Regions from separate parts of the Priestia sp. YIM B13486 genome, predicted to be linked through region 2. Evidence: predicted binding sites of a transcription regulator. Region 2 holds the regulator's gene; each other region holds the start of a gene.
The links. The regulator LexA, encoded in region 2, represses DNA repair genes until DNA is damaged. The targets are predictions, from matches to a motif close to CGAACATATGTTCG.
Positions count from the first base shown of each region.

Region 1: the regulator LexA is predicted to act here: its motif matches at 8,437-8,450, upstream of ACFX4G_RS24210 (malate synthase).
Region 3: the regulator LexA is predicted to act here: its motif matches at 7,359-7,372, upstream of uvrB (excinuclease ABC subunit UvrB).

Region 1 covers NZ_JBHZOZ010000014.1:4,278-15,193, reverse strand. Annotated here, with positions in the region: gene ACFX4G_RS24265 (DUF1565 domain-containing protein) at 1-509, shown strand, start outside; gene recA (recombinase RecA) at 812-1,849, opposite strand; gene ACFX4G_RS24255 (hypothetical protein) at 1,846-2,040, opposite strand; gene arsC (arsenate reductase (thioredoxin)) at 2,341-2,763, opposite strand; gene ACFX4G_RS24245 (arsenic transporter) at 2,788-4,086, opposite strand; gene ACFX4G_RS24240 (ArsR/SmtB family transcription factor) at 4,105-4,452, opposite strand; gene ACFX4G_RS24235 (ArsR/SmtB family transcription factor) at 4,860-5,189, shown strand; gene ACFX4G_RS24230 (ArsI/CadI family heavy metal resistance metalloenzyme) at 5,240-5,668, shown strand; partial or broken gene ACFX4G_RS24225 (MerR family transcriptional regulator) at 6,293-6,490, opposite strand; gene ACFX4G_RS24220 (cold-shock protein) at 7,228-7,428, shown strand; gene ACFX4G_RS24215 (cold-shock protein) at 7,694-7,897, opposite strand; gene ACFX4G_RS24210 (malate synthase) at 8,538-9,392, shown strand; gene ACFX4G_RS24205 (hypothetical protein) at 9,708-9,896, shown strand; gene ACFX4G_RS24200 (DUF3885 domain-containing protein) at 10,186-10,854, shown strand.
Region 2 covers NZ_JBHZOZ010000001.1:26,382-37,297, reverse strand. Annotated here, with positions in the region: gene ACFX4G_RS00180 (glycosyltransferase family 2 protein) at 1-828, opposite strand, end outside; gene ACFX4G_RS00175 (GtrA family protein) at 825-1,217, opposite strand; gene ACFX4G_RS00170 (glycosyltransferase family 39 protein) at 1,238-2,743, opposite strand; gene ACFX4G_RS00165 (hypothetical protein) at 3,027-3,182, shown strand; gene ACFX4G_RS00160 (magnesium transporter CorA family protein) at 3,295-4,740, opposite strand; gene lexA (transcriptional repressor LexA) at 4,952-5,569, opposite strand; gene yneA (cell division suppressor protein YneA) at 5,716-6,045, shown strand; gene ACFX4G_RS00145 (YneB family resolvase-like protein) at 6,099-6,767, shown strand; gene ACFX4G_RS00140 (DUF896 domain-containing protein) at 6,837-7,067, shown strand; gene tkt (transketolase) at 7,235-9,241, shown strand; gene sirA (sporulation inhibitor of replication protein SirA) at 9,390-9,830, shown strand; gene ACFX4G_RS00125 (YneF family protein) at 9,921-10,133, shown strand; gene ACFX4G_RS00120 (ABC transporter transmembrane domain-containing protein) at 10,224-10,916, shown strand, end outside.
Region 3 covers NZ_JBHZOZ010000005.1:147,185-158,100, reverse strand. Annotated here, with positions in the region: gene ACFX4G_RS15525 (murein hydrolase activator EnvC family protein) at 1-930, shown strand, start outside; gene ACFX4G_RS15520 (S41 family peptidase) at 1,104-2,543, shown strand; gene ACFX4G_RS15515 (PDZ domain-containing protein) at 2,707-3,897, shown strand; gene ACFX4G_RS15510 (DUF2198 family protein) at 3,924-4,148, shown strand; gene ACFX4G_RS15505 (proline dehydrogenase family protein) at 4,464-5,378, shown strand; gene ACFX4G_RS15500 (sigma-54 interaction domain-containing protein) at 5,443-7,104, opposite strand; gene uvrB (excinuclease ABC subunit UvrB) at 7,440-9,419, shown strand; gene uvrA (excinuclease ABC subunit UvrA) at 9,426-10,916, shown strand, end outside.

The DNA of each region.
Region 1 (10,916 bases), on a different contig from region 2:
CTGCTTACAAACATGAATACTCCGCTGGGGGAATCTACGTAGACGGAGGAAAAGATGTTATTATTGAGCATAACGTTTCAAGTCATAACGATCTAGGAATAGAAATCGCAAGTGAACACTATGGTAAACAAACTAGCAATGTTCAAGTTATACGGAATATGATTTATAAGAATCGTTTTACAGGAATTTCAATTGGAGGCTATGATAAAAAACGTGGAGGGACGATAAATACTCTTATTGAACATAATATTTTATATGGAAATGATACGATGAACATGGATGGTGGCCAATTACTGATGCAATATCATGCAACTCATAGCGCTATTAAAAATAATGTTATGGTTTCAGTAAAATCTAATTTGCTTCTGGCCAATCTTCATTACTCAAATAAATATAATCAACTTAATCATAATGTGTACCTAAATAAAAGTAGAGATAAAGCGGATCGATGGATATGGAAGGGGAAAGAAATAGAAAGTTCTACTATCGTATCACCTAGGCTTTTTTAATGAAAATTTCTTTTTAGAAGATATTCTTTATTTAGTTGCTCGCTGGGATTCTATTTAAGGCCAAAAAATTATTCACTTCACTATCTGCTGGTTATACTTTTTATTTCATTGAAACAAAGAGAAAGGTGCGTTCATTGTAAATATACAAATGGATTGCAAGAAGATTCATGCTGTTTCTCTATATGAGTAGTGTTTATTTAGGTGCAAATCAATAGCCTTGACATAAAAACACCCCCATTATTAGAGTTTTTTTATCTAATAATGGGGTGCAGTTCAAGCCGTGGGAAAGGTGTTTTATGCCTTTATTTGTTTTCGTTTTCGCTATCGTTATCTATAACATTATCGTTGTTAATATTATCGCTATATTTGAAATCAATAATTCTTTTTCTAATTTCTTCTCTAATTTCAGGGTTTTCTTTTAAGAAAATCTTAGCGTTTTCTCGTCCCTGTCCTAAACGCTCCTCATTATATGAAAACCAAGATCCAGACTTTTGAACAATATCTACTTCAGAACCGATATCTAAGATTTCTCCTTCTCTCGAGATACCTTCTCCATACATAATATCTACTTCAGCAATGCGGAAAGGAGGTGCCATTTTATTTTTGACTACTTTAATTCTTGTTTTGTTACCAACTATGTCATTTCCTAGTTTAAGTTGTTCAGCACGGCGAACCTCAAGACGAAGGGAAGAATAGAATTTTAGTGCTCTTCCACCTGGCGTTGTTTCTGGATTTCCAAACATAACGCCTACTTTCTCCCTGATTTGGTTGATGAAGATGGCAATGGTTTTAGACTTATTGATTGCTCCAGATAGTTTACGAAGAGCTTGAGACATCAAACGAGCTTGTAAACCGACGTGAGAATCTCCCATTTCTCCTTCAATTTCTTTTTGTGGAACTAATGCTGCTACTGAGTCAACAACAATAATATCTACAGCACCACTTCTAACTAATGCTTCAGCAATTTCAAGTGCCTGTTCACCAGTATCTGGTTGAGATAACAGTAACTCATCAATATCTACACCTAGTTTTCTTGCATAAACTGGATCCAGTGCGTGTTCAGCATCAATAAAGGCAGCTCGACCTCCATTTTTTTGTACTTCTGCAATTGCGTGTAAGGAAACGGTTGTTTTACCTGAACTTTCGGGCCCGTAAACTTCCATAATTCTTCCTTTGGGATAACCATTAATTCCAAGAGCTATATCTAAAGCTAATGAGCCTGAGCTAGATGCCTCAACTTTTGTATGTGTGCCTTCTCCCATTTTAATAATTGATCCTGTACCGAATTGTTTTTCAATTTGTTTTAGAGCCATATCTAGTGCTGCTTTTTTATCATTCATAATTTGAAACCTCCGATTGTTATTACGTTTACAATAAACGCCCAGGTATTTCGATAAAGAATAAGAGTTGGCTCAAATGTTTTTGCTCCGTGCGAGAAAATTTTGTGTTTAACTGTCTTAGTTTGCTCTGGCGTTCCTTTATTCATCTCTAAACCCTTAGTGTCGAACAAATGTTCCTGTTGTGTAATCATACAATAAACGCATCTAATTGTAAAGGCGAAAGTTTTTCTGCAAACTAGCTAAAAGAATATCTTATATTTATAAAAAGTAAGTTTATACTTTAGCATTTACTTATCAAATGATAGAAATTAGGGGAAAGGTAGCTTTTTATATAAGTAGAATCGATTACCATCTACATTTTTAAATTTGGATATATATGAATCTATAAATCTGGTTAGACTAATAACGCATTCCTGATATTCCTAGTTACTATAAAACAGATTTTAAGAAGAAATAAAGCAGTCTACACAAATAGACTGCTTTTTGATTAATTATTTACCTGTTTCAGCAAAACGCTGAATACGTTCAGCGATTTCATCACGTACACGCTGGAAGAACGCCCATTTCTCTTCATTTGTTCCTTCAGCTTTTGCAGGATCGTCAAATCCCCAGTGTTCACGTTTCACATGGGGAGGCGTTACTGGGCAGTGATCTGCTGCATGGCCACATAATGTAACGACCAAATCCGCATTATTTAAAATTTCAGGGTCAATGACATCAGATGTTTGGTTTGAGATATCAACACCAGCTTCTTTCATTGCTTTTACAGCATTGGGATTTAATCCATGAGCTTCTAACCCTGCACTGCGTACATCCCATTCATTATTATTTAGATATTTTTTTGCCCATCCTTCAGCCATTTGGCTACGGCAAGAGTTACCTGTACATAAGAAATAAAGTGTTTTTTTAGACATGTGTAAAATCTCCTTTGTGATGTGTTAAGAAATAATTGATAACCAAATATATAAACCAACAAGCGTAATAAACAATGTTGGGATGGTTAAGATAATACCTGTTTTAAAATAGGTTCCCCAAGAAATCTTAACTCCTTTTGTCGAAAGAACGTGGAGCCATAAGAGAGTGGCTAGAGAGCCAATAGGTGTAATTTTTGGTCCTAAGTCCGAACCAATGACATTTGCATAAATCAAGGCTTCTTTAATTGTACCTGTTGCAGAAGTTGCATCAATGGCCAAAGCATCAATCATCACGGTTGGCATGTTGTTCATAATCGATGAAAGTATGGCTGCAATGAATCCCATGCCAATGGTTGCAGCAAATAATCCATGGTCAGCCGTTGCTTGAATGAGGCTTGCTAATACTTTAGTTAGCCCTACATTACGTAATCCATAGACAACAACATACATACCAATCGAAAAGAAAACAATCGCCCACGGAGCTCCTGCTAGCACTTTTTTAGTGTGAACAGCGGGACTCTTTCTTGCTATTCCTAAGAATAAAATCGCAATAATACCTGCGATAATAGAAACAGGAATATCGAAAAACTCACCAATAAAGTAACCAAGAACTAAAATGAATAAAACGATTCCTGATAAACGGAACATTTTCTTATCTTTAATGGCTTCAACCGGTTTCTGTAAATCATCTAGATTGTATTTCTTAGGGATGCTTTTACGAAAGTACAAATATAAGACAACAATACTTGCCAAAAGTGAGAACAGATCTGGCACAATCATACGTGATGCAAATTCAGAAAAGCGAATACCAAAGAAATCAGCTGATACAATGTTGACCAAGTTACTTACTACAAGAGGTAACGATGTTGTATCTGCAATGAATCCACTGGCGATAATAAAAGGGAAGACCATTTTATCCTCAAATTTAAGTGCTCGTACCATGGCAAGTACAATAGGTGTTAGAATTAAGGCTGCTCCATCGTTTGCGAATAATGCTGCTACTACAGCTCCAAGGAGGGATACATAAACGAACATGCGAACGCCATTGCCTCCTGCAGTACGCGCCATATGTAAAGCTGCCCACTCGAAAAATCCAATTTCATCTAAAATTAAGGAAATAATAATAACTGCAATAAACGTTAATGTTGCATTCCATACAATTTGAGTTACATCCAGCACGTCATGGAAATCAACCACACCTGCTAAAAGAGCTAATACTGCGCCTCCACATGCTGACCAACCAATAGACAAGTTCTTTGGCTGCCAAATGACAAAAATCAATGTCACTAAGAAGATGAGGGAGGCTACTATAACTGATATCACTTTACAGACCTCCTATTATTAGCAACAATTAATACGTAAACCTTGCTTTTCTAGTTCTTTTAATCGTTCATCTTCGCTTGGTAAAGAATCGAGTATATCAAGGACAAACTGATAATAGCTGTTTTCTTTATTTAAGGAATAGAAGATCCAATGTCCTTTTCGTCTTTCACTTACGAGTTCGATAGCTCTTAACTTCCGCAAGTGTTGGCTAATAGCCGGTTGACTTGCTTTATAAATTTCAACTAGCTCACAAACACAGCACTCGTTATTTTGGAGCAGCTTCATCATTGACAATCTTGTCTTATCTCCAAGCAGCTTCAGTATCTGTACTGCTTTTTCCACTTCTACCTGCGCTTTTACATCCATTATGACTCACCTCCTTATTTTCAAATATAATTATATAAGTATTTTATTATATATTCAACGAAAATATACATTTTAAACATTAATCAAAAAAAGTTGATTAATGTCTTGATTTATCTGAATTTTCCAGATATGATGAATACATCAAAAAAAATTGATTTATGAAAGTGAGGATGAAAGCAGTGAGAGTCAACAACTCTGGAAACTTATCTGTTACGTACTTTCGAGCCTATTTTCATTTAGTTATGAACACCCAAGGGATGGACCAGAAGGAAGCACAAAACCTAATCTTTCAGCGTTTTTTTCATCAAGATCCTATGCTAAGAGGGGAAACTACATATAGTAACTTTAAAAAAGCTGCCGAAAGCTTCGATCATTAAATCAAAAAAAGTTGATGAAGGAGAATGACAATGGAAACAGTTAAGGAAGGAAAGCACCCATTTAAACAGTACGAACAAAAATTTAAAGCACTTGCTGATCAAAAGAGATTAGAAATTATGTATGAGCTCTGCCAGCGGGGACAGACATGCGTATGTGACCTAACTGAATTCTTTGGGATGTCTCAATCTAAACTTTCCTATCATTTAAAAATTTTATTAGAAGCAAACCTTATCACAAAAGAAACAAAAGGGACATGGAGCTATTATGATTTACATGATAAAGAGGTAAATCACCTGTTATCTGAGGAGCTTTGCTGCTTGTTTAGAAAAGATACAAGTAAAAGCGGCTCCTGCTCTTAAATTAATATATTTAAAATAATATTGTTTATAATGCGAAGGAGGAAGTGTAAATGAAATATGTTCACGTAGGAATTAATGTAACGAATCTAGAGGCGTCCATGGAGTTTTATCAAAAGGTATTTGGCGTTCAACCTGTGAAAACGAAAGTAGATTACGCTAAATTCTTAGTAGATGAGCCAGGATTAAATTTTACTTTAAACGTACGAGACGAAGTAAAAGGTAATCAAGTGAATCATTTCGGCTTCCAAGTAGAAACTCCTGAAGAAATTCATTCTCATAAATCACGATTAGAAAAAGAAGGCTTCTTTGCTCGTGAAGAAATGGATACAACTTGCTGCTATGCTGTGCAAGATAAGTTTTGGGTAACAGATCCGGACGGAAACGAATGGGAATTCTTTTATACGAAATCTGATAGTGAGGTTCACAAGAACAGCGATGGGCCAAATGAAAAGCTACCTGTAACTAATGCTTGTTGTTAATCATTAGTTAACATAAAACCATTTATCGGTAAAAATAAAAAGCAGACCTTTAATTAAAGATCTGCTTCTTTTCTTTAGCAAAGACTAAATATGTTCCCACTAAAAACATGATGCCCAAACCTATAAAGATTAACCAGTACGTTAAAGGGAAACTATAGGAAACTTTCATAACTCCAGTATTTCTATCTAATATTCTAACGGTGTAAGGAGTATATGCTGTCTTAATAGTTAAGTACGTTAATAAAGATTGAGCAATAAGAACTATCCCTATTGCACATTTCATTATATTGCCCCCAGACTCATACAAGTTTCTGTGTACAGTTTAACACAAAGGGGCTTACTTAATGTTACCATAATCACTCTTTCAGGAACATATGAAAAAGAGAACCTTTATGGGAATAAGGGTTCTAACAGAATGATTTTTATAAAATATAGACATCTTTATACGTCCCTTATGTATCAATGTTTTTCTCTAGGCTAAATAATAATGGAGTGCATAAAAGTCTTATCTTATATACATTTATAAAAAATCCGAATAAAAATAACCCAGTAAATATTGAATATAGAGATTGAGTAAGCATGAACAAAGACTAAAGGAACAAATCAAATTCACCTACTTTAAAATAAATCCTTACGCATTTCCCGTGTTCTAACACCATCTTCAATTTTTTCTGCAATGTCCATTAACCTTTCAATGTCGGAAAAGGAATACATTCGGGTACCTGAAGAGTTTCGTTTTGGAAAAATAAGCTCTCGCTCTTCATAATAACGAACTTGTCTTTCTGATAAACCTGTCATTTCAGTAACGATTTTTATAGTCATAACTTTCTCATCTAAATATGGATGATTTTTAGTCAAGATTATCCTCTCCTATTTCCATTCTTTATCAGTATAATAGAAAGCAAGTTGAAAGAAGGATAATCACTTTGGCGATTCCATTATAATCCAATAATTATAGTGAATCATTAAAATATGGTTAAAAATAAATTAAAAGTAAATTAATTCATTAAAAGTATTAATTAACCTTTTTTAAGTTTCGTTAAAGCAATTTTATTAATTCCAATAAATTTTTTAACTTTATTCCTTTAGTGTTTGAATAAAGTTAAAAATTAGGAGTCCGTAAAAGTATTTTTTTTCGAATGGGATAGCTGTTTTTTAAGTCATTTTTTTACAATCCCAAAAAGTGTACTTTTTGAGACTATCTATATTGGAAAAACTTAACCATAAATTAACTATACATAGTTAAGGGGATTCTGGTGCATAAGTGTTGAAATGTTGTACTGAGAAGCTATCAGAAGAAGATATTCTTTATTTCGCGGGTGATTGTCCACTCGTTCCAATTCTGAGCGTTTCTCATAATACTGTTTTTAGTGAAGAAGGGGAAAAAGCAATTATTTGCTATCAATATCTCTATGTGTTACACTATGTTTAACTTGTTTTTGTTCGGTATAAGATTGAGAGAAGAAAAAACCTTAAACAGAAGTTTTTATCTTGAAATAGTATGATTGGGCAAGAAAGGTAATACATTTGTGGAATATTCCACAGCAGGAGGCAACATTATGACACAAGGTACAGTAAAATGGTTTAATGCAGACAAAGGTTTCGGTTTCATTGAAATCGAAGGCGGAGACGATGTATTCGTTCATTTCAGTGCTATTCAAGGTGAAGGTTTCAAATCATTAGAAGAAGGTCAAAAAGTGACTTTTGATATCGAGCAAGGTCAACGTGGAGCACAAGCTGCTAACGTTCATAAAGCATAATCAAAAGTGATAACAAAAAGGACTCCTTATGAAGGAGTCCTTTTTTTATGGTCTTATAATTAAAAAACCATGATTTATCTACTATTAGTTCAATAGAAAACCCAGGCTTTAAAAAAAGCCTGGGTTTTAGACAAGACGATCGATACAAGGTATAACTAGTTATAACATACATTAGAAATAGAAAGCAAATGCAAATAAATTAACTATATTTTCAATTAAATAATATAGTAGTAATTTTTAATCTATGCGATAGCATTGGTACAAATTATCTTCGATGGGGATTAAGGGGGATTTTATTAATAAGCCGTTCTCCAGCTTCCATGTGATTTCCACACAAAGGGCATTTTTGATGGTTGTCGTAAGAGAAATCTTTTCTCATCCAGCCCTTACAATCTTCTACTGTACATTCCCAAACCTCTGTTTGTTCTTGAGCTAAAGGTTCTTGGTTTCTTTTGCCGTAATAATACATACTAACATCACTACTCCTCATACTACATTATAGCTTATAAAGGAGTAATAATCATTTATATAAATTAGTGTTTCTTACCATTTTATTTTCATGGAATAATGCACGGAATTTTTGATATAAGAATTTCTAAACACTTGGTAATAATGTTCATATCTTCTTCTTTTGCTTTTTAATTGCACCACTTACCGTAGTAGTACATCCCTAAACTAAGCCGCCAACGTAAGGAGGGTTAGTTTAAAGATTAGTTTAATGGTGGAATCATTTCGCTTATCACCGGTAATCAAATGGTTATTTATAGGGACTTTCCAGAAGTTTCATGACTTGTTGGAAACTTTTATTTCGAGTTATTATAAATAATAAAACTTCATTTTACCTCAAATTAAAATATATTGTCAATGAAAAATTTGTAATATTTTCAAAAAATGTTATAATAGTTTTACAATTGTTTTTTCGATCGTATTCCGAATTCCGCTGTGTTTTTTTCAGATAGAATTATGGATACATTTTTTCAATACCCTTTTTTAAAACTGAAAAAAACTCAAACAGTTGTGTGAGCTTTAAAGGTAAGTTAGTTGAATAAAATTATTAATTTACCATCTAATAGTAACCGAGTTTTTATTCTACAAGGAGGCCTAGAATAATGAATCTAATCAATAAGAAAGTTACACACAAGCTTTTTGGGATAGGTAGTATAGTTAAATGTAATGATTCTAGTATTGAAATACATTTCGCATCGGAAAATAAAAAGTTTGTTTTCCCTGATGTATTTGGAAAGCATCTAAAACTGCATGATAAAAGTGTTGCTCATTCACTCGAAAAAATTATAGAAAAAAAGGAAATGGAACACAACGAGGAAGAACGGAAGAAGGAAGAGGAAAAAAAACTACAACGAAAAAACCAGGAACTTCGCTGGGGACTTGAAAAACTTATGAAAAATCATAAACTTCATTCTGAATCACAAATGGTTTTTTGGTGTGACATAGAAGAACAGAATAGTTCTTTTTTAGAGTGGAAGGTTTTTTCAGGTGTAATAAAAAGCGGTAATAACAAGGGGAAGCCAACCAAACCCATCCGTTTGCACCAAAATAGTGCTGTCTTGTTAACAGCAATAGATTCCAGTATGCCTGAAAAAGACAGACGTATCTTAGGCGTCTATATGGTGAATGAAGATTTTATCGGTAAGCTTTGTGAAGATGGATATATTCCTGCTCATTCAAAATACAGACTCCAGCTTACAGAACAGGAATCGGATCAGATGCCTTTCTGGAAATATTATGTAAATGAAAGAACATCCCAAAAAATGACATGGAATACAGGTAAATATCGTTATTTTGATAATTTATGGATGGCTCAAATTTTGCTTGATATAGCTGAGTTAAAAAATGACCCAAAGGAAAGAGAGCTGGCACAACAATTTTTTGAACATTTTTGTAAAATGAATCTGATAACAGCTGAGGAGTTACCAAAGCCTAATGGCGCATTGATGCGTATGTAAACGTTAGCCCAAAGATAATAGGACTGACACATTTTTCTCACCCATCATTAATAGCGAACATTCCTTAGCTGTTCGCTATTAAAAAGGCAAGAACAGAACGTAGGAGAGAAGATGAAGGATATAACGTGAAAATATTTAGTGATGGAAAAACAGTAACTATAAGAGTATCGAATGAATTAGTAACAATCTTAAAAATTCATTATGTAAAAAACATGAAAAGATACTCTTATACGGTTACTAAATATCCAAGTATTTTTTCTTTGAAGAAGAATTGATGAAACAAGAATAATAAGTAGATAATGAGGAGATACACCTATGCTTAAATTTAAAGTTATTTTCGAATTTATAAATGGCAGGACAAAGGAATTAAAATTCGAAGCCGCATCAAAGAAAGAAGTCATTAGTCATATAACAAAATATGAAAGATTCATTTCGAATGAAAAAGAGTTAGTGCACATCAATTTAAATAACGTGGTACAGTTTATGATTACAGAAGAAAAATAATAATAAAAACTAGGCATCTATTAATTGAGGTGCTTTTTATTTTAATAAATAGACTGATTTAAATTTAAATAACATTTCTGAGAGTAGTAATAAAATTGAGCGGTTAATTAAAGCTCTTCTTAGCTCTTCACTAGATAAAGAGAAAGTTATAGAACAATTAATTGAAATGGAGTTAGAACTTGACCATATTAATGGGCACTATAAAAGCTTAAAAAAAAGAATTAAAACAATTACTTAATGTTTAAGTAAAAAAAGTTACTTATAAACTATAAAATATGGAGAAAAATACATGAGCACTAACACTCTGCCTTTATTTTCAGAAAAATACTTTGAAGGATTAACTTTAAGTCCAGCTCTGTTTTATTCATGGAAATATAGCATTCGCTTTGAAATATCAGATCCATTAATTTCATCTCACGAAAAAGATTGTTTGAATCAAGCTTTTCATCGATCAATCACATTATTTCAAAGGGTATTTGGAGAGGGAGATGAGATTCTTTTTGTTACGGATGTACATACTACGAACAAAGATCGTTTCCTTCAAAAAAGACCTTTAAACGTTTATTTAAAATACATAAAAGATAAACAGCGGCTATATCAATTAAACCATCACTGTTTGCCGAGTATATTTCAGGATGAAGATGAAGACGATGATCAATCTTTGACCCATCGCTTTGTACTTTCTTGTAAGAAAACAGAATTAAGATATGCGCAGCTTTTAAAGGCTATTAATTATGAAGACTTTGCTCATCCATCTACTATTCTGAAGAGTAATTCCCAAAGTAGTTATGATATTTACTTTATTAATCTCTCTAAAAAAATGATTTTTCATTTGTATGATGATCGTGGATGTGATGTCTTAGCCTCAAGTAAAGAATCTATACGCTTTCTTTATGAAGAATATAATAATTGGATTTTGGATTATGATCGAGAAGAAATTGACCTTTTATTTAAGTGAAAAGTAGGATTCATCCACTAATTAGCACATTTTTTATATCCATAATCACCTGTCTTACAGTA
Region 2 (10,916 bases):
AATACCGCTAAAGAAGGTGATAGCTACCATAATAGAAGTCCAGCCAGGCTGAATATTTTTACCTATCAGCCAAACAACAATCGAATAACTTAAAACTAAAAGTGATACAAAAACCGATAATAAGCCAATAACCATTACTAAACGCAAAGGCTTCGTTGAAAACCCAATAATTCCATCTGAAGCAAACTTGATCATCTTTTTTAAAGGATATTTTGTTTCACCAGCAAAACGTTCATCGCGCTCATATTCTACATATGTTTGCCTGAAGCCAATCCAAGACATCATTCCTCGTACAAAACGATTACGTTCAGTCATTTTTTTGAATACATCCGCTACTTTTCGGTCGATAATACGAAAATCTCCCGTGTCTTTAGGGATTTCGATATCGGACATATAATTTAAAAAGCGATAAAAATACTTAGCCGTGGCTAATTTAAAAAAGGTCTCTCCGCTTCGTTTCTTGCGCTTTGCATATACAATTTCATAGCCTTGCTGCCATTTAGCAATTAATTCGGGAATCATTTCTGGCGGATCTTGTAAGTCCGCATCAATAATAACGATGGCATCACCTTGAGCATAATCAATGCCTGCTGTTACGGCAGTTTGGTGCCCGAAATTACGAGCGAAATCAATAACTTTTACGTTAGAATCCATAGCCGCTACGTTTTTCAAGATTTCAATTGTTCGGTCGGTGCTGCCGTCATTGACGAAAATGAATTCATAGTTAATGTGGTTTTTATGCATGACGGAAAGCAAGCGATTGTAGCATTCATTAGCTACTTCTTCTTCAAAATACATAGGTACCACGATTGAAATTAGTTCTTTCATGCTTTACCTCCTATCGAGTGATTGTTTGTGTGCTTAAACGTCCATAATTTATTAAGGAAAAAATTGATAAACATTCCTATACAAGTAGACAACAGTTGTCCGATTATTGGATTAGCAGGTGTATAGTGTACAAGAAGGAATAAGCAGCTTGTATTAATTGCTAAAGTAATAAGGTTTACGATAAAAAATTGAGCTAACATCCATTTGTGTACGGTTGCTTGAAACACCCACGATTTGTTCCAATAGTAGCTGTTTATGACGCCAATAAAATAAGATAGTACGTTAGCCAATATATAATTCATATCAAAATGAATGAGTGCTAAATAACTGATAATAGTGAGCAGGGTATTCATTATACCTACAAATCCGAATTTCAGGAATTTTATCACGGTTGCATAATCCCTTCCATTTAATTTATCTCTTTACATTTTGTCTTGGGCTCATTTTTAGTAAATCGTACTATTAAATAGGATAGAATCACTGAAATACCAAACCCTTCGAGCAGCATAAAGCTTGGAAAAATAAAGAATCGATAGCGAGTTTGAATTTCAATAAGCAAGTGAATAAGAACGTATCCTATGATTAGTAATAAAAACAGTGTATACGGATATTTATCCTGCTTCTTCAGGAATAAACATATAAGTCCAATAATGGAAAGAATAGTAGTTGAAACATAAATAATTCTTTCATAACTTTGAGCAGCACTAATTAATTTCTCTTTATTAAAAGGTACATCTTCTTGAGGAGTTAATGAAATGCTCCAAAATGTAGATGCATCCGTTCCTCCCCACATATTTAGGAATTTAATGTGAAAGAGATCTAAAAGCTGCTCTTTATCTGCTACCCGCTCTTTAATTACCTCTTTTTCTGCTTCAGCTCGTTTTTCTCCAATTGGCATACCCATAAAACGACTAGCATCCTCTGAAGAATAAGAACCGCTTGTTTCGTAATTAAAGCCAATGACGAATTTCCATAAAGGATCTCTGTTACTTAAAGGATATTTAGAAATACCGCTGGCTACAAAAGAATAGTTGATTAGCGCATTTGCAATAAAAAAAGTAGCCAGTATGCCTACGAGGTTTTTTCCTATTTTCTTTCGACGAGCTTTTAATTCAGCAGCATCCTTCGTTTTAATGTAAGGTTGAAGAATTTGCAAGATGAAATAAATGAAAACAGCAACGATAATAATAGGTCCTAGAGGGCGCATTAAATTTCCTAACGACAATAGAAGGCCAATATAAAGCCAGCTAAACTTGTTATGAGCAAATCTTTTTATAATAAGGTAAAAAGCTGCATAAAATAAAAAAGTAGCTAAATGCTGGTTAGTTAACACTGAGCTATAGAGAATGTTCGGAATGTAGAACGCATATAGAAAAGCTGCCATTCTCCCAGCAAGTTCGTTAAATACTTTTGCGCCAATTAAATAAATAAAAATAACGGTTCCAGTGGAATAAAAAATATTTAACAATTTTAATATAAAAATATTATCTCCAAAACAGCGAATAATAACAGATTCATAGAATGAAAAGCCTAGCTGATATACCCATGTAGTAAAATAAACGCTTTGGTTAAATTCGTAATTTCCTTTTGCGATATTACGCGCGGCATCTAACATGACAAGAAAGTCAGATTTTACAGGCGTTTGAACAGAAAGCATCCATGCTAGTCGAATACCTAACGTCAAAACAATCAGTGAAATAAAAAAAACAGTTTTGTTCATGTATCTACTTGCAATTGCTATTAGAAAAATGACAAGGAAAGTGAAAAATATTCCTTCAATAATAAATGAATTACTTAAAGCCAAGCCTTTTAATTCCAATGAATTTGTCATCGCACTGTAACTGCCCCATAGAGACCATGTGAGAATAATGACACATAAAAAGATCAGGCTTTTGGATAAAAATGAGTTAAGCATATTACCTCCTGCAAATTATTTCAAAGATAAGGTACAAAATTCCTACCCTATGATACCATATTTTATTATTTTGTATATATTTTTCTTATAGAGTATAATATTAGATTGTTCTGAAATTACAACAGCAGCATAACATTTGATAAAAGGGTAAGCGGAGTAGGCAGTGATTTAGTAATAGATAAAAGAGGTTGGGAAAAAAGGATTTTAGTCGAAGTGAAAAACGAACCATTGATCATCATGTTTGATTAGTGGTTCGTTTTTTTATGGTGAACGTAGGTTTCATTTGTTTAGTTCCTTCCAGCAGTTGATTGGAGGGCAAGACGAAGACTCCTGCGGGAAAAGCGGAACAGGTGAGACCCCGCAGGAGCGTAAGCGACGAGGAGGCTCATCGGCCGCCCGCGGAAAGCGAAGTCTTGCACGGAAATCAACAGCGGTGTAACAAGCAATCCCTACTAGCTTATTTATTCCATTTGTTCCCCTATAGATTCGCTTGATTTAGTTATGTCTCAATCTCTTCTTTTTTATCATGTGTTTTCTGATGCGAACAGCTTTTATGTTTTAAACCGATCTTTTAATAAATTCCATAGGGAACTCACTCCGAGACTAATGCTGATCAGAATTCCTGATAGAGCTACTATTAAAGCGATATATTCAAAGATAGAAAACTGCTTCATACTATCCCAATTGATATTTCCCTTTAGTTTGCTAATAACTAAATTCATTCCGTAAATACCGGAAAGAACCGTGTAAATCGTTAAAATTAATAATAAGTAATTATGACGCTTAGCTGCGATTTTCTCTTGATTTTGGTACAAAGTACCAAGAGTTTCTTTGACTTCTTGATAAAGAGAATTGATATGGAAGATTTTTTTAAAGAGCTCAGAAAACTCTTGACCTTCTGTGCGAGAGCTAATTTCTAAAAATAAATATTTACCTGAGAACACGGTAATAGAGCGGATTAGTCGTTCAATGCCCTCTGAATTTTTATGAAACGTGAGCTGAGAATACTCATAAGATAGTTTTAGCAACACGATTTTATAGAAAAAATGTAAAAATAAATTATAGTAATGCTGGCCAAATAGATGATTCATCAAAAGCTGATCCGTTTTAGAGTCTGTCGATTTAGAAATACATGAAAACACATGGTCTGTTATGACGTAATAGGTTTCAGGAGCCCATCTGGAATACACGTGTTTAGTATTATACGTTTTAATATACTCATGATTGTGTGCAGAAATAAACGCTTTCCCGTCAGGCATATAGCTATTTAGCTGTCCAGTACGAAATAAAGTTGTGGAATTAATCTCTTGCTCTTGATTTACCGTTACATAACTTAACACAAACATCCGTTCATCGATAAAATAAGGAAGGCTCCCCACATGCTGTTCACGTGTGGCTTCTTTCTTGATGTGTTCGTTCAAAAATGGCGCGAGCTGTGAAAAAATATAATCTTGTACTTTGCTATAGCGGTGGTGTTCATAGGTAATGGTGGATCCATGCTCTTCAGCAAGCTTCGGTTCTAATACACGAAAATGATTCATGAACTCTAAAATATCATCATAGGTGTAATGATTATGGCTCATCTCAGTGCGAATGGTCATGACGCCAATTTCAAAAGGACATAAAAAAACATCCACAGACAGCACGTTGCTAGACACGGTGGTGGAGGAAGTGTGTAACGTAATGGCATGGTCTATTTTTTTTGAAAATCGAAGCAACCCTTCTTTTTCGCACGAGTCAGGGAATAGAATGCATTCAATGTAAGGAAGAAAATATTGATCCAGGCTATCATGAGATACGTAATATTGTTCTCCGTAGTATTCTTTTTCTAAATGTTTGTTTTGAATGGAGAAAAACTCGAACAAATTTGCTTTCAGCGCATGAACAAGCTGCTCTTTATTTTTTCGGTCAAAGGAAAAAGGAAAAAGAAACATGTTCATTGCTTTGGTAGGTACAATGGTTTGAAATGGTTCTGTTTTCCTTGGTGTATTGGTCATAAACTACATCCTTCTTATGGTCGGTTGTATTTCCTTGTAAGAGTCGAGGAAATGCAGGTAGAAAGTAAAAGGTAAAACAAGCTTTATAAAAACCGTTCTACCTGCCTGCAATGATTCAACGTATCATTTATAATATGCCAATTTTTTTAGAAAACAAACGTAAAAAAACCAACTAACATCATCATTAGTTGGTTTTACATACAGTGTCTGATTAGTGAATCGTGCGATATACACCAGTTACTTTTCCTAAAATCGTTACGTGGCGAAGAATAATAGGCGCCATCGTTGAATTTTCAGGCTGTAAACGAACGAAATTTTCTTCTTTAAAGAAACGTTTTACCGTTGCTTCGTTGTCTTCGGTCATAGCGACCACAATATCTCCATTATTAGCTGTTTGCTGCTGACGTACGATTACCATATCGCCATCTAGAATACCTGCTTCAATCATACTTTCTCCCATAATTTCAAGCATAAATACATGATCATCTGGAGAAACGAATTTATCTGGAAGAGGGAAATATTCTTCCACATTTTCAACAGCTGTTATAGGCAGACCCGCTGTTACTTTACCGATAACAGGAACATTAATGACATTGCTTTTAGGGATGTTTACTTCGTCTAGTTGAAGAACTTCGATTGCTCTTGGTTTTGTCGGATCTCTGCGAATTAACCCTTTGCTTTCTAAACGAGCTAAATGCCCGTGTACAGTGGAGCTAGAGGCTAATCCTACCGCTTCCCCAATCTCACGAACAGAAGGCGGATAACCTTTTAATTTTACTTCATGCTTAATAAAATCTAGTATGTCTTGTTGACGTTTTGATAGCTTCATATTTTTCACCTCGATTTTAGCTATTCTTTAGGTGAATTATACCACGTGATGTGTCAATATACAAACATAAGTTCGAATAATTCCATTGACAGAAACAAATGTTCTCAATAAAATAAGAACATATATTCTGACAGGGGGATCATAATATGCAACAATTCTTACATTCTATGAAACATTACGCTATTTTTTTTGCAGTTATCGCTGCACTTACATATGTATTGACGCTGGTTTTAGGAGCGGATAAAGTAGATTTAGACAAATATTCAACGGTTACTATTACAAAAGGAGATACGCTTTGGGAATTGTCCAACAAGTATCATAATCACCATCATTTGACCACCAATGAATTTGTCAAATGGGTTGAAGACGTCAATGATTTAAACTCAGACACTGCCCAGTCTTTATCTCCTGGAGATAAATTATATATTCCTGTTTTAAAAAAAGAGTTACATAATCAAGTGGCAATTGAACAGTAGTGTGTAACGGCCGTTCCTGAATATTGTTAGAAGCCGAAAAGGTCGTGATAAAAGTGGATGCCATTATTTATTGCCGTGTCAGTACGGATAAAAAAACCCAAGAAACATCTTTACAGCGCCAGCAAGAAGAATTAAAAAAGCTTGCTGCTCTTCACCATCTAGACGTAAAAAAAGTCGTAATGGAAAAAGCAAGCGGATATGAAGTAGACAGAGAGGGTATTTTGGATGTTCTTCATACAATGAAAGAAGAAAAAATATCTGTGTTGCTTATTCAAGATGAAACACGATTAGGCAGAGGAAATGCTCGAATTGCGCTGCTTCATGCTTTTCATAAAGAAAATGCTACCATCTATACGATTAGTCATCAAGGCCAGCTTCAGCTTTCAGAATCTGATTCAATGGTGTTAGATATTATTAGCTTAGTGGAAGAGCATCAGCGGAAATTACATAATGCTAAAATTAAAAGAGGAATGAAAAGAGCTGTAGAAAACGGTTATCGTCCGCAGCAAAATTTAAAAAATCAAGGAGTTAACTCGGGAAGAGAAAAAAAAGAAGCGCCAATTGAAGAAATTGTCCGTCTTCGTCATAACGGCTTAACCTTTGCTGAAATTTCAGTTACGCTAAAAGGTTTTGGCTATAATATTTCAAAAGCGACGGTACATCGCCGCTATCAAGAATACCAAGAGAATGCTCAATCTCTTGATAAAACGAAAGAGATTTAGTAAGATGACTACATGTTGCCGGAACGGTTCGGTAATTTTAATTATTGATTATAAGGAGATAGGTTTTATATGCTATCAAAAGATAAACTTGCTCGTATTAATGCTCTTTCAAAAAAGGCAAAGGCTGAAGGTCTGACAGAATCTGAAGCGAAAGAACAGCAAGAGCTACGTCAGGAATATTTAAAAGTTTTCCGACAATCTATGACAAATCACCTTCATACGATTAAAGTTGTGGACGAAGAAGGTAAAGATGTTACGCCTAAGAAGTTAAAAGAGAGTAAAAAGAAGCGTCTTCACTAAGACGTTCTAGTAAAACTAGAGGGAGTGTTCCTTCTAGTTTTTTGTATATTTTTAATAAGGCACACAAAAACTGTAAAAGTGGAAAATTTTTTGGTTCAAGTATTGTACAAATAAGCAAATCATTAGTATGATAACATATGTACATAGTTTTGAAAGGAATGAAGAGTATGACACAACGTATTGAAGATCTTTCGATTGCAACAATTCGTACTTTATCAATCGATGCGATTGAAAAAGCAAATTCAGGTCACCCAGGTATGCCAATGGGAGCTGCTCCAATGGCATATACATTGTGGACAAAATTTATGAACATCAATCCAAAGAATCCAAACTGGTTCAACCGTGACCGCTTTGTATTATCAGCAGGACACGGATCGGCACTATTATACAGCTTGCTTCATTTAGCTGGATATGACTTATCAATTGAAGACCTTAAAAACTTCCGTCAATGGGGAAGTAAAACACCAGGTCATCCAGAGTTCGGTCATACAGCAGGTGTTGATGCAACAACTGGTCCACTAGGACAAGGTATTGCAATGGCTGTTGGTAAAGCAATGGCAGAACGTCATTTAGCTGAAACATACAACAAAGAAGGTTTAGAAATTGTAGACCACTTTACGTATGGTATTTGTGGTGACGGAGACTTAATGGAAGGTGTATCTGCTGAAGCAGCTTCATTAGCAGCACACTTAAAATTAGGACGTTTAGTTGTTTTATACGATTCAAATGATATTTCTTTAGACGGAGATTTAGATCGCTCGTTCTCTGAGAACGTAGAAGATCGTTTCAAAGCTTACGGATGGCAAGTAATCCGCGTTGAAGACGGCAATGACTTGACAGCGATTGCAAACGCAATTGAAGAAGCAAAAGGCGATTTAACACGCCCGACGCTAATTGAAGTAAAAACAACAATCGGATTTGGTTCTCCAAACCACGCGGGTACTTCTGGCGTGCACGGTTCTCCATTAGGTTCCGATGAAACAAAATTAACAAAAGAAGCTTATGCATGGACATTTGAAGAAGATTTCTATGTGCCAGAAGAAGTGTATGCTCACTTCAAAGCTACAATTGCTGAAGATGGCCAAAAGAAAGAAAACGAATGGAACGATGTATTTGCACAGTATAAAGAAAAATACCCTGAACTAGGTCGTCAATTTGAACTGGCAGTAGAAGGAAAGTTACCGGAAGGCTGGGAAGAAACGCTTCCAGCATACGAAACGGGTTCAAGCCTAGCTAGCCGTGCTTCTTCTGGAGAAGTATTAAACGCAGTAGCACAAGCTGTACCTCAATTCTTCGGCGGTTCAGCTGACTTAGCTGGCTCAAATAAAACAATGATTAAAGGTTCAGAAGACTTCACTGCAGCTGATTACAGCGGACGTAATATCTGGTTCGGTGTACGTGAATTTGCAATGGGAGCTGCATTAAACGGTATGGCTCTACACGGCGGTGTAAAAGTATTCGGAGGAACATTCTTTGTATTCTCTGATTATCTTCGCCCAGCAATTCGCTTAGCAGCTTTAATGAAGCTTCCTGTAACATATGTATTCACACATGACAGTATCGCAGTTGGAGAAGACGGCCCAACACATGAGCCAATTGAACAATTGCCATCACTTCGTGCAATGCCAGGTCTTTCAGTGGTTCGTCCTGCAGATGCAAATGAAACAGCTGCTGCATGGCGCTTAGCATTAGAGTCAACTGACCGCCCAACGGCGCTTGTATTGACTCGTCAAAACTTGCCAACGCTTGAAGGTACAAAAGAAAATGCATACGAAGGCGTGTCTAAAGGTGCATATGTTGTATCTAAAGCTGGTAAAGACCAAGCGGATGCGTTAATACTTGCAACAGGCTCTGAAGTAAGCCTAGCAGTAGAAGCACAAAAAGCATTAGCTGCAGAAGGCATTGATGTATCTGTAGTAAGTATGCCTGCGTGGGATCGTTTCGAAGAGCAATCTGCTGAGTACAAAGAAAGTGTTATCCCTAAATCAGTGAAAAAACGTTTAGGTATTGAAATGGCTTCTACACTTGGCTGGGAACGCTATGTTGGAGACGAAGGACAAGTTCTTGGTATTAATCACTTCGGTGCATCTGCTCCTGGTGAAACAATCATGAAAGAATTTGGTTTTACAGTTGAAAATGTAGTAGCAAAAGTGAAAAGCTTGCTTAATGCATAATTCTTTTTCATAAGAAAGAGCAGACTCCTGTGGTCTGCTCTTTTTTTCGACAAAAAAACAAAGGAATTTTTTCATCGATAGACAAGCATTGCGTACACCATTCGGTATAATGGTACAAAAAAGAACGAGCCGAAAGGGAGGATGAATCGTGAGAACGTATGAAGTATATTTAATGGAAGAAGAAGTTGCATCATCCTATTTTCGAAGAGAAAAGCTCATTTATCAGCTGCTGATTGAATATAGAATGAAACGTCACTTGCAGGAAACGCACTTACAAAAACAAGTTCATTACATTACTCGCCAACTGCCCATTTCATTTATTCAACGAGAATTGCTTCAGGCGTTTTCTCATTATCCTCATTTTTTTACTCATCAAGAGACGTTTGTGCTGGAATATCCTCATAAAAAAAGTCGAGCATCTATAAAATTAACGAATCGCTGTATAACAATTGAAGGAGATGGCAATGTTGATGCTGAGACAGCTTTTTTTGAAGTATTACGCAAGCTAGATCCTTGTTTTTTAGCAGTGAATTATGGAACGGATGAATACGGCTGGCTGAGGCCTGTGAAAACAAGAAAATTTGTGTAATTATTTAAGGAAATTGGAACGGAAATATTGTATAATAGCGTATGGTCTAGTACACTGTAAGTTAGACAACACGAAGGAGGAAGTAATACCATGGGAATGTATATTCTAGTTGGTGTTCTAGCATTAATTGTTGGGATAGCGCTAGGATTTTTCATTGCTCGTAAGTATATGATGAGCTATCTGAAGAAAAATCCACCAATTAATGAACAAATGTTAAAAATGATGATGATGCAAATGGGCATGAAACCATCGCAGAAAAAAATTAACCAAATGATGAAAGCAATGAACGGCCAAATTAAATAATGGTTAATTGGACAGACACTCTCTATTCAGAAGGGTGTCTTTTGTTTTATGATAGAGATAAGAAAATGGTTGTGGGGTTAGGGGGATACGATGAAAATTTTTCGAGAGTTATGGTGGTTTTTCAAACAGGAAAAAAAGTCTTACATAACGGGGATAGCGTTGCTCATTATTGTGGCAGCATTAGAACTTCTCCCGCCTAAAATTATTGGTTTAACGGTAGATGGCATTAAAGAAGGGACGCTGAATGGAAAGCGCTTAATGCAGATGGTTGGAATTTTGCTAGGAGCTGCTGTTGTGGCCTATTTCACAAGATACATATGGCGTATTATGATATTTGGTTCATCTGTTAAACTAGCCAAGCAGCTGAGAAATACCCTCTACACTCATTTTACCAAGATGAATCAGGCCTTTTATCAACGGCGGCGAATTGGGGATTTGATGGCCCATGCAACAAACGATATTCAAGCTATTCAACAAACTGCAGGTTCGGGTGTTTTGACACTCGTGGATTCCATTGTCACAGGAGGGCTTGTTCTATGCACAATGGCCCTCACAATCAGCTGGAAATTAACGCTTATTTGCCTTATTCCTATGCCGCTTATGGCCGTTTTAACGAGTTACTATGGTACATTGCTTCATGCGCGGTTTCATCACGCACAAGCAGCATTTTCTACTTTAAATGATAAGGTTCAAGAAAGCATTAGCGGAATTAAAGTCATTAAGACGTTTGGGGAAGAAGCAGCTGATGTCGAAGAATTTCGCATCAAGTCTGCAGATGTTGTG
Region 3 (10,916 bases), on a different contig from region 2:
GAAAAAGTAAAGCAAGACATCGAGAAGCTGAAAAGCGAGATTGACGTTGTAAAAAAAAGAATTGAAAAACGAAATGAGCTATTAAAAAAACGTGCTCGTGCTTTACAAGAAAATGGCGGGTCTGTGGATTACATAGATGTACTGCTAGGCTCTGAAAGCTTCGGAGACTTTATTAGCAGAGTGAGTGCGGTTTCGACAATTGTAGGGGCTGACCGTGATTTGTTAATGCAGCATGAAGCCGATAAAAAGGCAAAAGAAGAGAAAGAAACAAAAGTTCAAAACAAGCTAACGGAAGTAAGTCAAGCGCTTGAAGAACTTAAAAATCTTCGTGCGCAGCTGCAAAAACAAGTGGATGAAAAGAATCAGCTCATGCAAACGCTCAAAGATCAGGAAAAAGAATTTAATGAAGAAGCCGTTGGATTAGAAGAGCAAGCTTCTATTTTAGCTGATCAAAAAAATGCAGCACAAGCTCAACAGCAAGAAATTGAAAAAGCCGGGGCAACAGAGGAGGCACCCCCTGTTACAAGCGGGTCGTTTATGAGGCCGGCAAAGGGCCCGGTAACATCTCATTTTGGGTATCGAGAAACGTTTGGAAGAGGACACTACGGTATTGATATTGGAAAGCGAGGAGAAAGTGTGCCAGTTGTAGCCGCGGCAAGCGGAAAGGTAATTAGAGCATATCATTCTTCTTCTTTTGGTAATGCCGTATTTATTCGTCACAATGTAGAAGGTCAGACGTGGGTTACAGTTTATGCTCATTTAGAGAGCTACAGCGTCTCAAGCGGTCAATCTATCAATAAAGGTCAACAATTAGGTTATATAGGGAACACAGGACGTTCGTTTGGTGCTCACCTGCATTTTGAATTGCATAAAGGCGATTGGAAAGGTAAAAGTTCCGCTGTAAACCCTGAAAGTTATATTAAATTTTAAGTTCCTAGCATACGTGGTACAAGCTCAACATATAGTTTAACAAAAAGGCATCGCACTTGATTTGTGTGGTGCCTTTTGCTACAAATAACACATGCATCCTTTTTATTACATAGTTTTGGTTGTATCTATTATAATAAGAAGAGATGGCTTAAGGTTGAGGAGGATGAAAGAACTTGAATCGGAAAATCGTTGCACTATTAATGGCACTCTCCTTAGTTGTTGGAGCAGCAGGTACATATTTTGGCATTCAGTATGCAAATGCTGGAACGGTCAGTACCCCCCTTACAACTTCTTCAAATGATAGTAAAGTGGAAAAGGAAGAGCTAGACAAAATCAAGCAAGCTTATGAACTGATATCTTCAAAATATTACAAAGATGTAGATGACAAAAAATTATTAGATGGCGCAATCCAAGGAATGGTACAAACCTTAGGAGACCCTCACTCATCTTACATGGATAAGAAAACGGCACAGCAATTCACGCAGTCTCTTGATTCATCGTTTGAGGGAATTGGCGCTGAAGTAAGCATGGTAGATGGAAAAGTAACAATCGTAGCTCCGTTTAAACAATCTCCTGCGGAAAAAGCAGGATTAAAACCAAATGATCAGATTTTAAAGATCGATGGTAAAAGTATCGCGGGTCTGGAATTGAATGAAGCAGTATTAAAAATTCGCGGTAAAAAAGGCTCTACCGTGACATTAGATGTTCAACGACCGGGCGTGAAAGAAACGATGAAAGTAAAAGTTGTAAGAGATGAGATTCCAATTGAAACCGTCTATTCTTCTGTTAAAAATGTAAACAATAAAAAAATTGGCTACATGGAAATTACGTCATTCTCTGAATCAACGGGAGACGAATTTACGAAACAGTTGAAAAAACTTGAAAATAAAAATATTGATGGCTTAGTTCTAGACGTTCGGGGAAATCCTGGTGGCTATTTAACGAGCGTTGAAAAAATGCTTGATAAATTAGTAACGAATAAAAAGCCATATATCCAAATTGAAGATCGTAACGGTGAACGTCAAAAAGTGGTTTCTTCAATGAAAAAGCAAAAGGATTATCCAATTGTGGCCTTGATTGATGGAGGAAGTGCATCCGCTTCTGAAATTCTTGCCGGGGCATTAAAAGAAGCAGGAGGATACAAGCTAGTCGGTGAAAAATCCTATGGAAAAGGAACCGTTCAACAAGCTGTTCCAATGGAAGACGGCAGTAATTTAAAATTAACGTTCTATAAATGGCTAACGCCTGATGGAAACTGGATTAACGAAAAAGGTATAAAACCAACAGTAGAAGTCAAGCAGCCGGATTATTATTATGCAAATCCAATTCAAGTTGATAAAAAGCCATTAACACGTGATATGACAGGTGACCAAGTGAAGAATGCTCAAGTGATGCTAAAAGGCCTTGGCTTTGAACCTGGACGTACAGACGGATATTTTAGTAAAGAGACAGAAACAGCTGTAACTGCATTCCAAAAAGCCAATAAGCAAAAAGCTACAGGTGAAATCGATGAAGATACAGCAGCGCTTTTACAAACAAAACTTCTAGAAAAAATTAAATCAAAAGATGAAGATCGTCAGCTTCAAACGGCTTTAAAGCTAGCTAGTCAATAAGAAGTAGAAAAAGTTCCGTGCTTTTCCAAAGCACGGAACTTTTTTAGTAAAAACAACATTGTCGGTTAGTGATGCATTTTGATAAAATAAAGAAGCCTATGTTACATAACAATCAATCGTAAATGTTGTAATAAAAATGTGAAAAATTACAGGTGGTGAAAAAATGGATTTTGCATTAGAGCTCTTAAAAGGTATCGGGCGTTTGTTTTTACATCCGCTAACTTATCTATTTCTGCTCGTCTCGTTTTTTGTAGGTCTTTCTCGCGTCAAGAGAGAGCGTCAGAATTTTCATGTTCGCGTGTTTGATTTTATTTTAGAAGCAAAATATTTATTTTTTCCAGGTATCATTATTGGGTTGATTTTATCCGTTGTTACCGTGTTGCTAGGTGTCTATGTATCTATAGGAATGATTGTACTTGTAGCTGTTTTAACTTTTATCATAAGCGGCCCTTGGACGTTTAAATGGCTTTCTCCTTCTTACACCGTAGGACTGGCTGTGCTTGCAACCTTGCTTATTCCGGCATCTGGTTTCGGTGAAGGATTTATTCAAACGTGGTCTGTGCAAGCTCATAACGCAGATTTACCTTCTCTGACTATTTTAATGTCTCTGCTTGTATTAGCAGAAGGATATTTAATTTGGAAATTTGGAGCAAAAGGTACGTCTCCAGCCATTGTGAAAAGTAAAAGAGGGCAGGAAATTGGAGCTCATTACTCTCAAAAATTATGGGTTGTCCCGCTTTTTGTCTTAATTCCAGGCAGCGCCATTACGTCTGTGTTTCCATGGTGGCCTGTGTTATCTATTGACGGAACATCATTTAGCCTGTTTTTTGTTCCTTTTGCTATCGGTTTTTATCAGCGAATTCAAAGTATGGTGCCGTTTAAATCTATTGAATTTACTGGTAAGCGTGTATTAGCATTAGGCGTAGGATTAACGATCATTACGATTGCTGCTATTTTTTATCCTCTTGCCGCTGTAGCTGTTGTTATTCTAGCGATCATAGGAAGAGAGTGGATTCGTTTGCAGCAGCGTCGAAGCGATGAAAAAGCGCCCGCACTGTTTACTAAGCGTACACAAGGTTTGGTTGTATTAGGAATCATCCCTCATTCTCCGGCAGAGAAAATGGGTTTGAAAGTAGGAGAAGTGATTATTAAGGTAAATGGAATCGCTGTATCTGAAGTCCATAAATTTTATGAAGCATTACAAGTTAATAACCGTGCTTTTTGTAAGCTGGAAGTTATTGACGAAAATGGAGAAGTTCGCTTTACTCAGCGAGCATTGTATGACAACGAACATCATGAACTAGGTATTTTGTTTGTACACAATTATACAAAACGTGATTCACAAGCTGGTTAAAAGACGGATAAAAAGGAGAAATGTTTGTGGAAGTCAAAACGATTGCCGCAGTTTTTCTACCCGCCATATTACTTGTTCTGTTTGCTAGAGTAACATATAACTTATATGTTGCCACAGCGCTGACGCTTTTGTTGATAGCTGTTTCTGTATATAAAGGGTACGCAGATTATCCGCTTATTATTTTAATAGATTTACTTTCAGCAGCCATCGGTTTTATATATGCAAAAAGCATGCTAGCAGCTGGAAAATAAAGATTGTTGGTTTGATGATAAGTTAATCGCTTATTATTAAACTGTACACAAAAGCTCTCTGCACAACGTGGAGAGCTTTTGTGTGTAAAAAAGTGAGTTAGAACTTATAACAATATTGTTTCGGTTCATTTAATGAGCGAGTATAATCAAATCAATTAGACAAATATGTTTATATTTAAAATATTTTAAACACTTATGTATAAATTTATTTAAATAAGTGTACAGAAATGTGAGAAGGGTATAGAAAAATAAAAATATTAATCTGAAAATTTAGTTTATTTTTGATTTTAAAAAATAAAAGGAGGTTTAGGATTGATGGAAGTATTAATGAGAACGATGTTTCAGTCGCTTGGCAAAAATCATTCAATAAACAAATTAGCTAAAAAGTATGGATTGAGGATGGGAGCAGCTCGTTTTGTTGCTGGAGACTCAACCGAATCAGCAATTCACACATCTAAGGAGCTTAACAATAGTGGAAAAGTTGTTACACTTGATCATTTAGGAGAATTTGTTTTTACAGAAGAGGAAGCCAGGTTGTCTACTGCCATGTGCATTCAGACACTAGAAGCCATTGCAGAATCGGGCGTTCAATCAAATTTATCATTAAAGATGACTTCTTTAGGATTGGATATTAGCAAAGAGCTTTGTATGGAAAATATGCGCAGAATTCTACACACGGCCAGAATGAATAATATTTTTGTTCGAATTGATATGGAAGACTACTTGCACTGCCAAATCTCCCTTGATATGTATAAAGAATTACGCAAAGAATTTGATAATGTTGGAATTGTGATTCAAGCGTATCTTCATCGTACAGAACAAGATATGAATGACTTACATCAATATCAAGCTAATTTACGTCTAGTAAAAGGAGCTTATAAAGAATCACCAGAAGTATCATTTCCAGAAAAGAAAGACGTAGATGAAAACTATAAAAAAATCATTAAAATGCATTTATTAAATGGTCACTATACAGCTGTAGCAAGTCATGATGAAGAAATGATTCAGTACACAAAACGATTAGTAAGAGAAAATGGTATTTCAAATGACCAATTTGAGTTCCAAATGCTTTATGGAATTTGCGTAGAGCTGCAGGACCGTCTAGTAAAAGAAGGATATAAAGTAAGGGTGTATGTTCCTTACGGAATTGATTGGTTTGGTTATTTCATGAGACGCCTAGCCGAACGCCCCGCCAATGTATGGTTCGTATTAAAAAATTTCTCCAAATAAGTTCAGTCAAAGAAACATAAAAAATTCGACACAAGTACCCTGAGCTTCGTGTCGAATTTTTTGATTAGTTTAGTCCGTATTCTTTGATTTTGTTGTAAAGGGTGCCGCGTGAAATGCCAAGCAAATCTGCTGCTGCACTTTTGTTTCCATAGGTTTTTTGAAGAGTCTCTTCTATTAGCCTAGCTTCTTGAAGAGAATCTTCTTCTTTTTGAACTTCTGTGAAAGAACTTGCATCCTTCAGATTGTCAGGAAGGTGCGTAAGGGTAATCAACGACTGATCACTTAGAAAAATCATTCGTTCAATCGTATTTCTCAGCTCGCGAATATTGCCTGGCCAATCGTATTGCATAAAGGCTTCGAGAACTTCAGAGCTAATGAAAGGAGCCTTCTTTTTATACTTCTTGCTGAATTCCTGTACAAATTGCTGTGTCAATGCTTCGATGTCTTCTTTATGGTCTCGAAGCGGCGGAATTATAATGTTAATGACGGTCAGCAAATAGTAAAGATTTTCATGGAATTCACCGGCTTTTAGCAACTCTTCCAAAGGCGTCGTGGTAGAGGCTACAATTCGGGTTTGAACTTGAATTTCTTCCGTGCCTCCAACGTGATAAAAGGATCGTTCTTCCAAGTAACGCAGAAACTTAACTTGAATTTCAAGAGGCATTTTATCAATTTCTTCAATAAATAACGTCCCGTTGTGAGCCTGCTCCAGTTTTCCCGCAATGGTTGTTGGATCTTCTGAAAAGACATCTTTTTGATGACCAAAGAGCTCAATTTCCAGGAGTCCCGATGGAATAGTGGCGCAATTTAAAGATAAAAAAGGTTCTTTATGTTTGGCTCCACCGTAGTGGATGGCCTGAGCCAGCATTTCTTTCCCAGAACCAGGTTCTCCTGTTAATAAAATAGGCATATCTGTAGATGCCACTTTTTTGGCAATGTCAACGGCTTGCTTAATTTCAGGACTGATACCCGCGAAAGAAGAAAATGGATTATCTTTTGGAATGAGAAGAGACACATCAATTTCTTCATTTAATCTTACAATATTGGTAATGTCATGTTCAGTTGCGACTCCACCTATGACTCGATTGTTTCTTATAATAGGAGATGCATTGATGAGCACGTGAGTTTGTTCATTAGGACGATGATACGTTCCGCGTACAGGGCGCCCTTCATTTAGAATCGTATGTAGAATGATGGATTCATCTTTGAAATGCTCTCCGATTTTTCTACCAATAATATCATCTCTCTGAATCTTATACGTATGTTCCGCAGCAGTATTCCACAAGATTACATTTCCTTCATTATCGACCGCTGTCACTGCATCATTAATGGTTTCTGCCAATGTATCAAAATAGGAAGCTAATATCTCATTTTGGCTATGCAAATGTGTAATCCACTGCGAAGGTGTTACAAGTCCTATTGTGGTTTCTTGGTTTTCTGCTTGAATGAGGACTGGTCTGTTCCAGTTTGTGTTGGCTTGTAAATTGGCTAACGTAGAAGTAGAAGATGAAGGCCAATTTGTATCCGCTATTACTTTTTTTATGGACGATGCCTCGTCATGACCTGTTAACAGGTATCGTTCATCTTTTTGTATTACATAAAAGGTACTTGCTGTGACTACGACGAAGTCATAGTTTGAAAGTTCAGATGTCACTTTAGCTAAAGAAGTTGATTCTTCAACTGTTATAAAGGAGTTATTTATAAGAACTTGATCAACGCTTGCCATACTAAACCCCTCTCAGTACATATTTTTTATACTGTATCATAATTTAGAAATTGGCGCAAAAGCCTATCTTTTTCAAACAATAACGAAGCTTACTTTCTTTTATTGCTTTCATCTAAAGAGTTGTATTCCCTTCGAAAAGGGTAGTATAAGAATTTAGTGGGTAATAAAGTAACAGGGTAAAAAATAAAAACAAACAAACACTATATAAGATTAATACTCATTAGTTTCATTTATGATTATAAAGTGATAAAATACGAATATCAGTTCGCGTTTTCGGTTTTTACATATCGTAATAAAAATAGATAAAACAAGAAAATAGAAACGGAGGCCTTCATTTGAAAGATCAGTTTGAATTAGTATCCCCATATCAACCGCAGGGTGATCAGCCAAAGGCAATTGAAAAGATCGTGAAAGGAATTAAAGAAGGTAAGCAGCATCAAGTTTTGTTAGGTGCTACAGGAACGGGAAAAACTTTCACCATGTCTAATGTTATTAAGGAAATAAATAAGCCGACACTAATTATGGCTCATAACAAAACGCTTGCTGGTCAATTGTACAGTGAGTTTAAAGAGTTTTTTCCTAATAATGCAGTCGAATACTTTGTCAGTTACTACGATTACTATCAGCCTGAAGCCTATGTACCTCAAACAGATACATTTATTGAAAAAGATGCAAGCATTAATGATGAAATTGATAAACTTCGTCACTCGGCAACTTCTTCTCTTTTTGAACGAAAAGATGTCATTATTATTGCCAGCGTATCCTGTATTTATGGCTTAGGGTCTCCGGAAGAATACAAAGAAATGGTCGTATCTCTTCGAGTAGGAATGGAAAAAGAGCGTAATCAGCTGCTTCGTACGCTAGTAGATGTACAGTACGAAAGAAATGATATTGACTTTAAGCGCGGAACGTTTCGCGTTCGCGGTGATGTTGTGGAGATTTTCCCTGTGTCTCGAGATGAACACTGTATTCGCGTCGAGTTTTTCGGCGATGAAATTGACCGCATCCGAGAAGTTGACGCTCTAACAGGAGAAATCATTGGTGATCGTGAACATGTAGCTATCTTCCCGGCATCTCACTTTGTCACGAGAGAAGAAAAAATGCGTGTTGCCATTCAAAATATTGAAAAAGAACTAGAAGAACAGCTAGAGAAGCTAAAAGAAGCAGGCAAGCTTTTAGAAGCGCAGCGCTTGGAGCAGCGCACGCGCTACGACCTAGAAATGATGAGAGAAATGGGCTTTTGTTCGGGAATCGAGAACTACTCTCGTCATTTAACGCTTCGTCCCGCTGGTTCTACACCTTATACACTGCTGGACTTCTTCCCTGAAGATTTCCTTCTTGTTGTGGATGAATCACACGTTACGATTCCTCAAGTTAGAGGAATGTACAATGGGGACCAAGCGCGTAAACAAGTGTTAGTGGACCATGGTTTCCGCTTGCCTTCCGCATTAGATAACCGCCCGCTTAAATTTGATGAATTTGAACAGCATATTAACCAAATGGTTCATGTTTCCGCAACACCAGGTCCTTATGAACTTGAGAAGGCACCTGATGTGATTGAACAAATTATCCGTCCAACGGGATTATTGGATCCAAATATTGAAGTTCGACCAATTGAAGGGCAGATTGATGATTTAATTGGAGAAATTCACGACCGGATTAAGCGAAATGAACGAGTACTCGTTACGACGTTAACAAAGAAAATGTCCGAGGATTTAACGAACTACTTAAAAGAAATCGGCATTAAAGTTCAATATCTTCACTCTGAAGTGAAGACGCTCGAGCGTATTGAAATTATCCGAGAGCTGCGGCTTGGAAAGTACGATGTGCTTGTAGGAATTAACTTACTTCGTGAAGGTTTAGATATTCCGGAAGTTTCGTTAGTAACTATATTAGACGCGGATAAAGAAGGATTCTTGCGTTCAGAACGATCGCTTATTCAAACCATCGGACGTGCTGCACGAAATGCTAATGGACATGTCATTATGTATGCAGATCGCATCACAAACTCCATGAACATTGCTATCAATGAGACCAAGCGTCGTAGAAGTATTCAAGAAGCTTACAATGAAGAGCATGGTATTACACCGACAACGATTCAAAAAGAAGTTCGAGGCTCAATTCGTGCAACAGTAGTAGCAGAAGATACAGAAACGTATGAAGAAGCACCGGCATTTGATAAGCTCAACAAAAAAGAAAAAGCAAAGCTCGTAGAAGAAATGGAACAAGAAATGAAAGAAGCAGCCAAAGCGCTTAACTTTGAACGCGCAGCTGAGCTTCGTGACTTGATTCTAGAATTAAAAGCGGAAGGGTGATAAAACATGGCGATGGAAAAAATCGTGGTAAAAGGTGCACGAGCCCACAATTTGAAAAATATCGATATTGAAATCCCGCGAGACAAATTAGTAGTATTAACAGGGTTATCAGGTTCTGGTAAATCTTCTTTAGCTTTCGATACAATCTATGCAGAAGGACAAAGACGTTATGTCGAGTCGCTTTCGGCATATGCAAGACAGTTTTTAGGTCAAATGGATAAGCCCGATGTAGATTCAATCGAAGGATTGTCGCCTGCTATTTCAATCGATCAAAAAACAACGAGCCGAAACCCTCGTTCAACCGTCGGAACTGTGACCGAAATCTATGACTATTTGCGCCTTTTGTTTGCTCGTGTAGGAAAGCCGATTTGTCCTAATCATGGAATTGAAATTACATCTCAAACGATTGAGCAAATGGTAGATAGAATTTTAGAGTACCCTGAACGTACAAAGCTTCAAGTACTGGCACCTGTGGTATCTGGCCGAAAAGGTACCCACGTAAAAGTGTTAGAAGATATTAAAAAGGAAGGGTACGTTCGCATTCGAGTAGACGGAGAAATGCGTGAAATAACAGAAGAAATTGAACTGGAAAAAAACAAAAAGCACTCCATTGAAGTAGTAATTGATCGCGTTGTTGTAAAAGAAGGTGTAGCCGCTCGTTTGTCGGACTCTTTGGAATCAGCTCTTCGCCTCGGAGAAGGGAAAGTAATTATTGATGTGATAGGTGAAGAAGAACTGCTTTTTAGTGAGCATCATGCTTGTCCAAAATGTGGTTTCTCCATTGGAGAACTTGAGCCCCGCATGTTTTCATTTAATAGTCCGTACGGGGCGTGTCCAACGTGTGACGGGTTAGGAACGAAATTGGAAGTGGACAAAGATTTAGTTATTCCTAACTATGACTTAACGCTTCGTCAGCACGCAATTGCACCTTGGGAGCCAACAAGTTCTCAATACTATCCGCAGCTGCTTGAAGCCGTATGTACACATTACGGCATCGATATGGACGTGCCGGTGCGAGATATCCCGGAACATTTATTTGATAAAGTATTATATGGCAGCGGTAAAGAAAAAATTTACTTTCGCTATGAAAATGATTTTGGCCAAGTAAGAGAAAATCATATCGAATTTGAAGGCGTGCTTCGGAATGTAGAGCGTCGTTATCATGAAACAAGTTCAGATTATATCCGTGAGCAAATGGAAAAGTACATGGCTCAGCAAGCTTGCCCAAAATGTAAAGGAAATCGCTTAAAACGCGAAAGCTTAGCGGTGCTTATTGACGAAAAGCATATAGGAGATACAACCCGCTTCTCCGTAAAAGAAGCATATGATTTTTTTGAAAGTCTCAGCCTATCTGAAAAAGACATGAAGATTGCGGATATGATACTGCGTGAAATTCGTGAGCGTCTAAGCTTTCTCATTAACGTGGGGCTTGATTACCTAACATTAAACCGCTCTGCTGGAACTCTCTCGGGAGGAGAAGCACAGCGGATCCGTTTA